One region of the Streptomyces sp. NPDC021749 genome, then DNA from elsewhere that is predicted to be linked to it. Evidence: riboswitches for the same ligand, from Rfam matches in the RefSeq annotation. Region 1 holds a riboswitch; the other holds the start of a gene.
What was found. Region 1 has a riboswitch for thiamine pyrophosphate ahead of thiO (glycine oxidase ThiO). Riboswitches for the same ligand answer to the same signal wherever they lie in the genome.

Region 2: another riboswitch for thiamine pyrophosphate. It lies ahead of thiC (phosphomethylpyrimidine synthase ThiC); the one in region 1 lies ahead of thiO (glycine oxidase ThiO).

What each region holds. Positions count from the first base shown of each region.
Region 1 covers NZ_JBFACE010000001.1:314,487-319,509, forward strand. The annotation lists gene thiE (thiamine phosphate synthase) at 1-320, opposite strand, end outside; gene AB0G35_RS01400 (Rv2175c family DNA-binding protein) at 450-815, opposite strand; gene AB0G35_RS01405 (FAD-dependent oxidoreductase) at 982-2,265, opposite strand; TPP riboswitch at 2,421-2,533, shown strand; gene thiO (glycine oxidase ThiO) at 2,531-3,742, shown strand; gene thiS (sulfur carrier protein ThiS) at 3,739-3,960, shown strand; gene AB0G35_RS01420 (thiazole synthase) at 3,967-4,809, shown strand; gene pknB (Stk1 family PASTA domain-containing Ser/Thr kinase) at 4,931-5,023, shown strand, end outside.
Region 2 covers NZ_JBFACE010000002.1:89,931-94,953, reverse strand. The annotation lists gene AB0G35_RS02240 (SsgA family sporulation/cell division regulator) at 1-259, shown strand, start outside; gene AB0G35_RS02235 (YibE/F family protein) at 1,018-2,631, opposite strand; TPP riboswitch at 2,894-3,050, shown strand; gene thiC (phosphomethylpyrimidine synthase ThiC) at 3,044-4,834, shown strand; gene AB0G35_RS02225 (hypothetical protein) at 4,981-5,023, opposite strand, start outside.

The DNA of each region.
Region 1 (5,023 bases):
TCCGGGCCGAGCAGCGCGCGGGCGGCCGGGACCGGCAGGTCGCCCTGGCCGAGGTGCAGCACGTCGCCGGCGGCGGCGTGCGCCACGTCCGCCCGGTCGTTCACGGCCAGCAGCTTGCCGTGCCGCCGACAGGCGTCCGCGAAGACCTCCAGGTGCCGCAGCTCCTCGCCGGCCTCCATGCCCTTGTCGCGGAGCTGGACGATGTCGACCCCCGAGGCGAGCACCGCGTCCAGGAACTGCGGGAGGTCGCCCTGCTTCTTGCGGGCGTCCGTGCAGAGATAGAGCCGGGCGTCGGACAGGGCCTGTCGTGTGGTGTTCATGGGCGGCTTCCCCCCAGGTCAGGGGCGTACGGACCGGGTCTTCCGGTCCGTACGCCCCGAAGGCGGTGATGGATCGAGGTGGCTGCGGAGGCCGCCGCGGCTGCCGGGGCGGCCGCGGCGGCGGGGACGTCAGACGGCGAGCGCCTGGGCCCGGCGCTTGACTTCCGTGCCGCGGTTCTCGCGCAGCGCCTGGACCGGGGTGCCGGGCAGGCTCTCATCCTCGGTGAACAGCCACTCCAGCATCTCCTCGTCGGTGAAGCCGTCGTCCTTGAGGAGGGTGAGCGTGCCGACGAGGCCCTTGACCACCTTGTCGTCCTTGATGAAATCGGCGGGCACCTGGAGCACCCGGTTCTCGCCGCGGCGCACCGCGATCAGCTGGCCCTCCTTGACCAGCTGCCGGATACGGGTCACCTCGACGCCGAGCCGTTCGGCGATGTCGGGGAGGGTGAGCCAGGCGGGAACGAGTCCATCGATCTTTGCGTCAATCTCGGTCACAGGACAAGCCTGCCACCTCGCACTGACAGCCGGTAGCCGGGCATCCCCATCAGGGGTTTCCGGCACACCGGAGAGTGACGACGCGCCCGGGGCACGCCCGCCGGTGCGCCTGCCGTGCCCCGCCGCCCCGATGCCCCGATGCCCCGATGCCCCAGGCTCCCGCCGGTTACTGCGCCGCGGCCTTCAGCGGCACCGCCGCGTTCGACGCCCGCTCCCGGTCCAGTGCCACGCCCCGCTCGATGAGCTTGCGTCCCTGGGCGAGGTCCCGCGGCCGCCCGACGGCGAGCAGCGCGACCAGCCGGCCCGCCGGGCTCCCGCCGGCCGGTGTCCCGCCCGGACCTCCGGCGCCGCGCAGCCAGAGCACCGACCAGGCCGCCCCCGACGGGTCGCCGCGCCACACCAGCTCGTCGGTGTCCACGTGGTGGCCCACGTACTGCACGAACCGGCCGAACTGCTCGGACCAGAAGTACGGGACGGGGTCGTAGACCAGCCCCTCCGATCCGGCGCGGGCGATGTTCTCGGCGACCGTGCGGGGACCCTGGAGGGCGTTGTCCCAGTGGTGGACCAGCAGGCGGGTGCCGTAACGGGTGGAGGGGAAGGAGGCGCAGTCGCCGACCGCGTACACATCGGGGACGGAGGTGCGCAGCTGTTCGTCGGTGAGGACGGAGCCGTCCTCGACGGAGACCTCGACGCCCGAGCCGGCCAGCCAGGCGGTGGCGGGGCGGGCGCCGATCCCGACGACCACCGCGTCGGCGGGCAGCATTGTGCCGTCGGCCAGGGTGACCGCTCCGGAGGTGACGGACGCGACCCGGGCCCCGAGCCGCAGCTCGGCGCCGGCGTCCGCGTACCAGCCGGTCATGTGGGCGGCGACCTCGGCGGGCAGCGCGCCGGCCAGCGGCCGGTCGGCGGCCTCGACGACGGTGACCGAGCAGCCCGCCTCCCGGGCCGCGGTCGCGAACTCCGCGCCGATCCAGCCGGCCCCGACGACCACGATCTCGTGCTGGGCGGCGAGCACCGGCCGCAGCCGTTCGGCGTCGTCGAGGGTGCGCAGCAGGTGGACGCCGGGCAGCCCCTCGCTGCCGGGCAGCGTGATCGGGTCGGCGCCGGTGGCGATCACCGCGTGGTCGTACGGCACCCGGCCCTCATCGGTCTCGACCACGCGCTCCTCCGGGACCAGGGCGGTGACCCGGCGGCCGAGGTGGAGGTCGATGCCCAGTCCGGCGAAGTCGACGTCGAAGGCGGAGCCGTCGGCCTTGCCCAGCAGGACCGCCTTGGACAGCGGCGGGCGGTCGTAGGGCTGGTGCGGCTCGTCGCCGATCAGCGTGATCGTGCCGGGCCAGCCCTGTTCGCGCAGGGCGACCGCGGTCTGCACGCCCGCGATTCCGGCGCCGACGATCACCACACGCGGCGTGTGGTCCGGGGCCTGGGGGGACTTGCTCTGCTCGCTCACCCGATCACTCTAGGACGGTCGGCGACGCGGCTCGCAGCAGCGCGCAAGGAGATCTCTGACACACCGTCATGGACCGCCGTCCGGGTCCGGCGGGGCACCGCGCCGGACCCGCGGTCCCTTACGGCCCGTCGCGGCCCCGTACTAGGGTGACGGGTACACGCACTCGCGGGAGCCCGGGCGTACCGGGCTGAGAGGGAGGCTGGCCGGCCTCCGACCGTACGAACCTGATCCGGGTCATGCCGGCGAAGGGAGGGGCTGGACGCCCATGCATCCACCAGCCACAGCAACCACAGGCCACCCCGATGTGCTCGTCATCGGGGGCGGCATCATCGGGCTGGTCACCGCCTGGCGGGCGGCCGGCCGCGGACTGACCGTCGCGGTGGCCGATCCGGCACCGGGCGGCGGAGCGGCGTACGTCGCGGCCGGGATGCTGGCCGCGGTCACCGAGCTCCACTACGGCGAGCAGACCCTGCTGGGCCTCAACCTCGCGTCGGCACGCCGCTATCCGCGGTTCGTCGAGGAGCTGGAGGAGGCCGCCGGGCAGCCGACCGGCTACCGGCGGTGCGGCACCCTGGCCGTCGCCCTGGACGCCGACGACCGGGCCCATCTGCGCGAACTGCACGCCCTGCAGACCCGCTCCGGACTGGACTCCCAGTGGCTCGCGGGCCGGGAGTGCCGCCGTCTGGAGCCGATGCTGGCCCCCGGCGTACGCGGCGGGCTGCGGGTCGACGGCGACCACCAGGTCGATCCGCGCCGGCTGGCCCACGCACTGCTGGTGGCCTGTGAGCGCGCCGGGGTGGTCTTCCACCGCACCCGTGCGCAGCGGCTGACGGTCGACGCCGGGCGGGCCACGGGTGCCCAACTCGCCGACGGCACACGGCTGTCGGCCGGGCGGACCGTACTGGCGGCGGGCAGCCACAGCGGCCGGCTGGCCGGGGTGCCCGAGGAGGTACGGCCGCCGGTGCGGCCGGTCAAGGGCCAGGTGCTGCGGCTGCGGCTGCCGGACATGCCGGCCGGTTCGCCCGCCTTCCTGTCGCGCACCGTACGGGCCGTCGTCCGCGGCAACCCGCTCTATCTGGTGCCGCGGGAGAACGGCGAACTGGTCGTCGGCGCCACCAGCGAGGAACTGGGCTGGGACACCACGGTCACCGCGGGCGGCGTCTACGAGCTGCTGCGGGACGCGCACGAGCTGGTCCCCGGCATCACCGAACTGCCGCTCGTGGAGAGCTGCGCCGGGCTGCGCCCCGGCTCCCCCGACAACGCCCCGCTGCTCGGCCCGACCGAGCTGCCGGGCCTCCACCTGGCCACCGGCCACTTCCGCAACGGTGTGCTGCTGACCCCGGTCACCGGTGACGTGATGGCCGACCTGCTGACCACCGGGAGCCTCCCCGACGAGGCCCGCCCCTTCAGCCCCGCGCGTTTCACCGCCACCTCTGAGGCCGCGCGCCCCCGTCTCCTCCAGGAGCAGCCCGTATGAGCGCCCCCAACCCCACCGTCTCGGTGTCCGTCAACGGCGAACCCCGCGAGATCCCCGGCGGACTCACCCTCGACCGGCTCGTCGCGACCCTGTCCTCGGCACCGTCCGGGGTGGCCGCCGCGGTCAACGAGGTCGTGGTGCCGCGTACGCAGTGGCCCGCCACCCCGCTCGGCGACGGCGACCGCGTCGAGGTCCTCACCGCGGTGCAGGGAGGCTGACCCGGCATGACCGAAACCGACCTCTCCCCCGACACGCGCGCCGACGCCTCCCCCCGCCTCTCCGACCCCCTGACCATCGCCGGCACCACCTTCACCTCCCGCCTGATCATGGGCACCGGCGGCGCGCCCAGCCTCGACGTTCTGGAACGGGCGCTGCTCGCCTCCGGTACGGAGCTGACCACGGTCGCGATGCGGCGGCTGGACCCCACCGTGCAGGGCTCGGTGCTCTCCGTCCTGAACCGGCACGGGATCCGGGTGCTGCCCAATACGGCGGGCTGCTTCACCGCGGGCGAGGCGGTGCTCACCGCCCGGCTCGCCCGGGAGGCGCTCGGCACGGACTGGGTCAAGCTGGAGGTCGTCGCTGACGAGCGCACCCTGCTGCCCGACCCGATCGAACTGCTGGACGCCGCGGAGACCCTGGTGGACGACGGCTTCACGGTGCTGCCCTACACGAACGACGATCCGGTGCTGGCCCGCAAGCTGGAGGACGTGGGCTGCGCCGCGATCATGCCGCTGGGCTCGCCGATCGGCTCCGGCCTCGGCATCCGCAATCCCCACAACTTCCAGCTGATCACCGAGCGGGCCGGCGTCCCGGTCATCCTGGACGCCGGCGCCGGCACGGCCTCCGACGCGGCCCTCGCGATGGAACTGGGCTGCGCGGCGGTCATGCTGGCCTCGGCGGTGACCCGCGCGCAAGAGCCTGTTCTGATGGCCCATGCGATGCGCCATGCGGTCGCGGCGGGCCGCCTGGCGCACCGCGCCGGGCGGATCCCTCAGCGCCATTTCGCGGTGGCGTCCTCCCCTACGGACGGGGTGGCCGCACTCGACCCGGAACGGCCGGCGTTCTAGCCGCCCCCGCACGCACCTGTCTGTCCCGCGAAGGGCCACGGCGCAGCAGCCAGGTACGTGGGGCGCCGCGAAGCGGAACGGCGGGCCAGACGGCTACGTGGGACGAATACACTCGGCTGCCGTGGATACGACGCTCCAAGACCCGCTCGTGGGTCAGCTGCTCGACGGCCGCTACCGCATCCAGGCGCGCATCGCCGCAGGGGGGATGGCCACG
Region 2 (5,023 bases), on a different contig from region 1:
TGAGCTGCTGCTGGACGGGCTGAGTAGGCCGTCCGGTGAAGGTGATGTGCGGATCGAACCGGCCTCGCACGCGAACCTCAGCGACGTCTTCATCAGCCTTCAAGTGGGCGTCGAGCGCGCGCTGTTCCGGGTCAGTGCGGCGCCCCTGGTTGCCTTCCTGGACCGTACGGACCGGCTCGTCCCACTGGGCAAGGAAGAGGTCTGCGACACCCTGGAAGCGATCTTGGACCAAATCCTCACCGAGGCCCCCGCCGGCTGACCCGCCCGCGCCCAATCGTTCCGGCTAAGCGCCGCCGTTCCGGATAAGCGCCGCCGTTCCGGCTGAGCGCCGCGCGCACCTGGGGTGGACGCCGGCCGGCGCCTACGTGGTCGTCACCTGCGGCCGCGCCCGCTGGATGCCCCCTGCCTGGCCGCGCCTCGCGCCCAAGGGCTCAGATCCGCGCGTTCCGCGTTCCAGACGCCCGGTGCCTCGCGTCCCGGACCTCCTGGATCGCGGACCGTCGGACCTCGGATCTCCCGGGCCTCCGGGGCTCCGTGGCCGCATCCGCTTGGCCGTCAGCCCCGTCGTACCCGCCCAGTTGCGCCACCCTGGCCGCGTCCCCGCCCCCCTCCGACTCCCGACCCTCCCAGCCCCGCGCTGGCGCCGCGCCGTGTAGCTGCGGCTCCGGCCGCAGCTATCCCGCTGCCCCGCACCGGTCGTCTCTCCGAGCCTCGGGGCTCCAGGTACTCGCGTCGCCCCGTTACGGGTGCGCCGCGGCCGGCTTCCTCAGCCTCGTCCCTGGCCTCCCGGGCCTCCCGGGCCTCCGGCGCCCCGGGTCTCGGACCCGTAGCCCCGGATCGTCAGGCTTCCGGGCCACCCGACCTCGGGCCCCGAGACGTCCACTTCCCGATCCTCCCGGGCCCCCGGGCCTACCGGCTCCGACTCTCCGGCCCGGGCTGCCCGGCGCCCGACCCTCCCACCCCCGGGCTTCCCCGCCCTCCTGGCCTCCCCGCCCTCCCCGAAGCCCGGGCGGCGGCTTACCGCCTGCGTCGCCTGCCGCGGCCTCCGCGGTGGCCGGAGGGCGCGCGGGTGGTGGCTCCTGGTTGCCCGGAGGCCCCGGTAGTCCCCTGCGTCCCGTAGGTGTCCGGTGGCGCATCCGCATCCCGCGTCCCGGGGACGTCCGATGGGGCCGCTGCACCCCGCGTCCCGGGGGCGTCCGGGCGGGCCGTCGCGGCACGCGTCCCCGGGATGTCCGGTGAGGGTGCCGGACCCTGGCTTCCGGAGATGTCTGGTCGGGCTCCTCCGCCTCGCGTGCCGGGCTTCTTGCGGTCCGCTGAGACGACCAGGGCGGCCAGGAGCGTCGTCAGGGGTACCGAGGCGACCAGGCCGATGCTGCCTACGAGGGTGCGGACGATTTCCTCGGCGACCACCTCGCTCGTGGCGACCGTACCGACGCTGCTCTGTGCGATCGAAAACAGCAAAAGCAAAGGCAGGGCGGCTCCTGCGTAGGCCAGTACGAGGGTGTTGACGACGGAGGCGATGTGGTCCCGGCCGATCCGCATCGCCGCGCCGTACAGCTTCCGCCAGCCGGCCGACGGGTCCGCCTCGCGCAGCTCCCAGATCGCCGCGGTCTGGGTGACCGTCACATCGTCGAGCACGCCCAGCGATCCGATGATGATCCCCGCCAGCAGCAGACCGTGGATCTCGATGTTCGGATAGAGGCCGTGCACCAGGCCCGTGGTGTCGTCCGTATTCCCGGTCAGCAGCGCCCAGTTGATGAACACCGACCCGAGCAGCCCGATCAGCAGCAGCGACGCAAGTGTGCCGAGCACCGCGACCGAGGTGCGGGCCGTCAGGCCGTGGCACATGTACAGCGCGATCAGCATGATGGCGCTGCCCCCTACCACCGCCACCACCAGCGGATCGGAACCCTGCAGGATCGCCGGCAGGATGAACAGAGTCAGGACGACGAAGCTGGCCGCCAGCGCCACCAGCGCCAGCACCCCGCGCAGCCGCCCCACGACGACGACCGCCAGGGCGAAGATCCCGGCCAGGATCCACATCGGCACGGACCGGTCGACATCGCTGACCGAGTACTGGAGTTCCTTCGGCGCCTTGGGGGAGTACGCCACCACGACGTCCTGACCGGTGGAGTAGTGCCGGAGCGAGTCCGGCGTCACCACCGTCTGGAACGTGCGGCCGGCGTTCTCGCCCGTGGTGACCTTGATCGTCGCCTGCTGGCAGGGCCTTCCCTTCGCTGCTCCCCCGGTCGGCTGCTCCCCGGTAGGTGATGGCGGCTGGGGCTGCTGTTCGGCATGCACATCCGCACAGTTCACCTCCGCCACTTTGATCACGCGGGCCCGTTCCGTGGGTTGGTCGAAGCCCACCCCGGACGGTTTGTGCGGTGGCGCGCCGCCCGGCCAGAGCACGACCAGGCCGACCGCCACCGCGGCCGCGAACGGAATCAGCACCGCCGCGATCACCTTGCGCAGATGCCGGGAGACGGGCGCGGCCGGTCCATGGCCATGACTGTGTCCGTGCCCCTGCCCGTGCCCGTGGCTGTGGCTGTGGCCGTGGCTGTGACCAGGGCCGTGATCATCCCCGCGCCCGGGCTCGCGCGGGCCCGACTGCGCACCGAACTGCGACTGCACACCGAACTGCGACTGCGGACCCGACCGCGGGCCGAACTGCGACTGCGGACCCGACCGCGGGCCGAACTGGGGACCCGACTGCGGACCGGGCTGAGGGTGGGGCTCGTGAGTGCTCACCGCTCGATCATTGCAAGACGTCGGGCCGCTGTCGGGGCCCCGTTCCGATGAGTCCCCTCTGTACCCGTTCCGATGAGTCCCCTGTGCACCCGTTCTGACGGGCCCCCTGTTCACCCCGCGGCGTCGGCCGCTACCGTGGTGCCACCTTTGCAATCGCGGGAGCTCGGAGCACCGGGCTGAGAGGGCGCTGACCTTCGTCCCAGCGGTGTTTCACGTGAAACACCGGCGGACGGATACGGCTGCGTCGACCGCCGAACCTGTTACCGGGTAATGCCGGCGTAGGGAGTTGGGTCTTATGACTCTGCAGGATGCACGCACGCCCGAAAGCGGAAGCGGTGCCAGCGGCGAGCCGAAGGAGATCGGCTGGCACAAGGGCTATGTCTCCGGATCGCGCCCGGACCTGCGGGTACCGGTTCGGCGAGTGCACCTCACCAACGGCAAGGACGTGACGCTCTACGACACGTCAGGGCCGTATACCGACCCGAACATCGAAACCGACGTCCGCCGTGGGCTGGCGCCGCTGCGGGAGAACTGGATCATCGCCCGCGGCGACACCGAGGAGTACGCGGGCCGGCCCATGCGGCCGGAGGACGACGGCCTCAAGCACACCGCGCCGCGCGGCGGGCTCAAGAACCTCGACGCGGTCTTCCCCGGCCGCCCGCGCCAGCCGCGCCGCGGCCGTAACGGCGCCGCGGTCACCCAGCTCGCCTACGCGCGGCGTGGCGAGATCACCGCGGAGATGGAATACGTCGCCCTCCGCGAGAACGTGAGCCCCGAGTTCGTACGCGACGAGATCGCGGCGGGTCGGGCGGTGCTGCCGGCCAACGTCAACCACCCGGAGATCGAGCCGATGATCATCGGCAAGAACTTCCTGGTGAAGGTGAACGCCAACATCGGTAATTCGGCGGTCACTTCCTCCATCGAGGAGGAGGTGGAGAAGATGACCTGGGCGACGCGCTGGGGCGCCGACACGGTCATGGACCTCTCCACCGGCCGCAACATCCACACCACCCGTGAGTGGGTGCTGCGCAACTCCCCCGTCCCGATCGGCACCGTCCCGCTCTACCAGGCGCTGGAGAAGGTCGACGGCAAGGCCGAGGAGCTGACCTGGGAGATCTACAAGGACACCGTCATCGAGCAGGCCGAACAGGGCGTGGACTACATGACGGTGCACGCCGGTGTGCTGCTCCGGTACGTCCCGCTCACCGCCCGCCGCAAGACCGGCATCGTCTCCCGCGGCGGCTCGATCATGGCCGCGTGGTGCCTGGCGCACCACAAGGAGTCGTTCCTCTACACCCACTTCGAGGAGCTCTGCGAGATCCTCGCGTCGTACGACGTGACCTACTCGCTCGGTGACGGCCTGCGTCCCGGCTCCATCGCGGACGCCAACGACGAGGCGCAGTTCGCGGAGCTGAAGACGCTCGGCGAGCTGAACACCATCGCCAAGCGGCACGGCGTACAGACCATGATCGAGGGCCCGGGCCACGTCCCGATGCACAAGATCAAGGAGAACATCGACCTCCAGCAGGAGATCTGCGAGGAGGCCCCGTTCTACACGCTCGGCCCGCTGACCACCGACATCGCGCCTGCCTACGACCACATCACCTCCGGTATCGGCGCGGCGATGATCGCCTGGTGGGGCACCGCGATGCTCTGCTACGTCACGCCCAAGGAGCACCTCGGCCTGCCGGACCGCGACGACGTCAAGACCGGCGTGATCACGTACAAGATCGCGGCCCATGCGGCGGACCTGGCCAAGGGGCACCCGGGCGCCCAGGAATGGGACGACGCGCTCTCCGACGCGCGCTTCGAGTTCCGCTGGGAGGACCAGTTCAACCTGGCCCTCGACCCGGACACGGCACGCGCCTTCCACGACGAGACGCTGCCCGCCGAGCCGGCCAAGACGGCGCACTTCTGCTCGATGTGCGGGCCGAAGTTCTGCTCCATGAAGATCAGCAGGAGCATCACGGAGCAGTTCGGCGGTGACGACGGCTCGACCCCCGAGGAGATCGAGGCGGGCATGCTGGAGAAGTCGAAGGAGTTCGCGGCGGCGGGGAACCGCGTGTACCTGCCGTTGGCGGACTGATCGGCGAACGGTGTGGAGAAGGGCTCCGTCGGTGCTTCCGACGGGGCCCTGACGGTGCCTCCGGTGGGGCCTGCGGCAGGCCCTCCCCCCCCGTGGGGCCTCCGGCGGGCCGTCCCGCGGGGCCTCCTCCATCACCCCCCCAACCCCTACTCCGCCCCCTCCTCAGGCCCCCCGTGGTCCGGGCTGGTG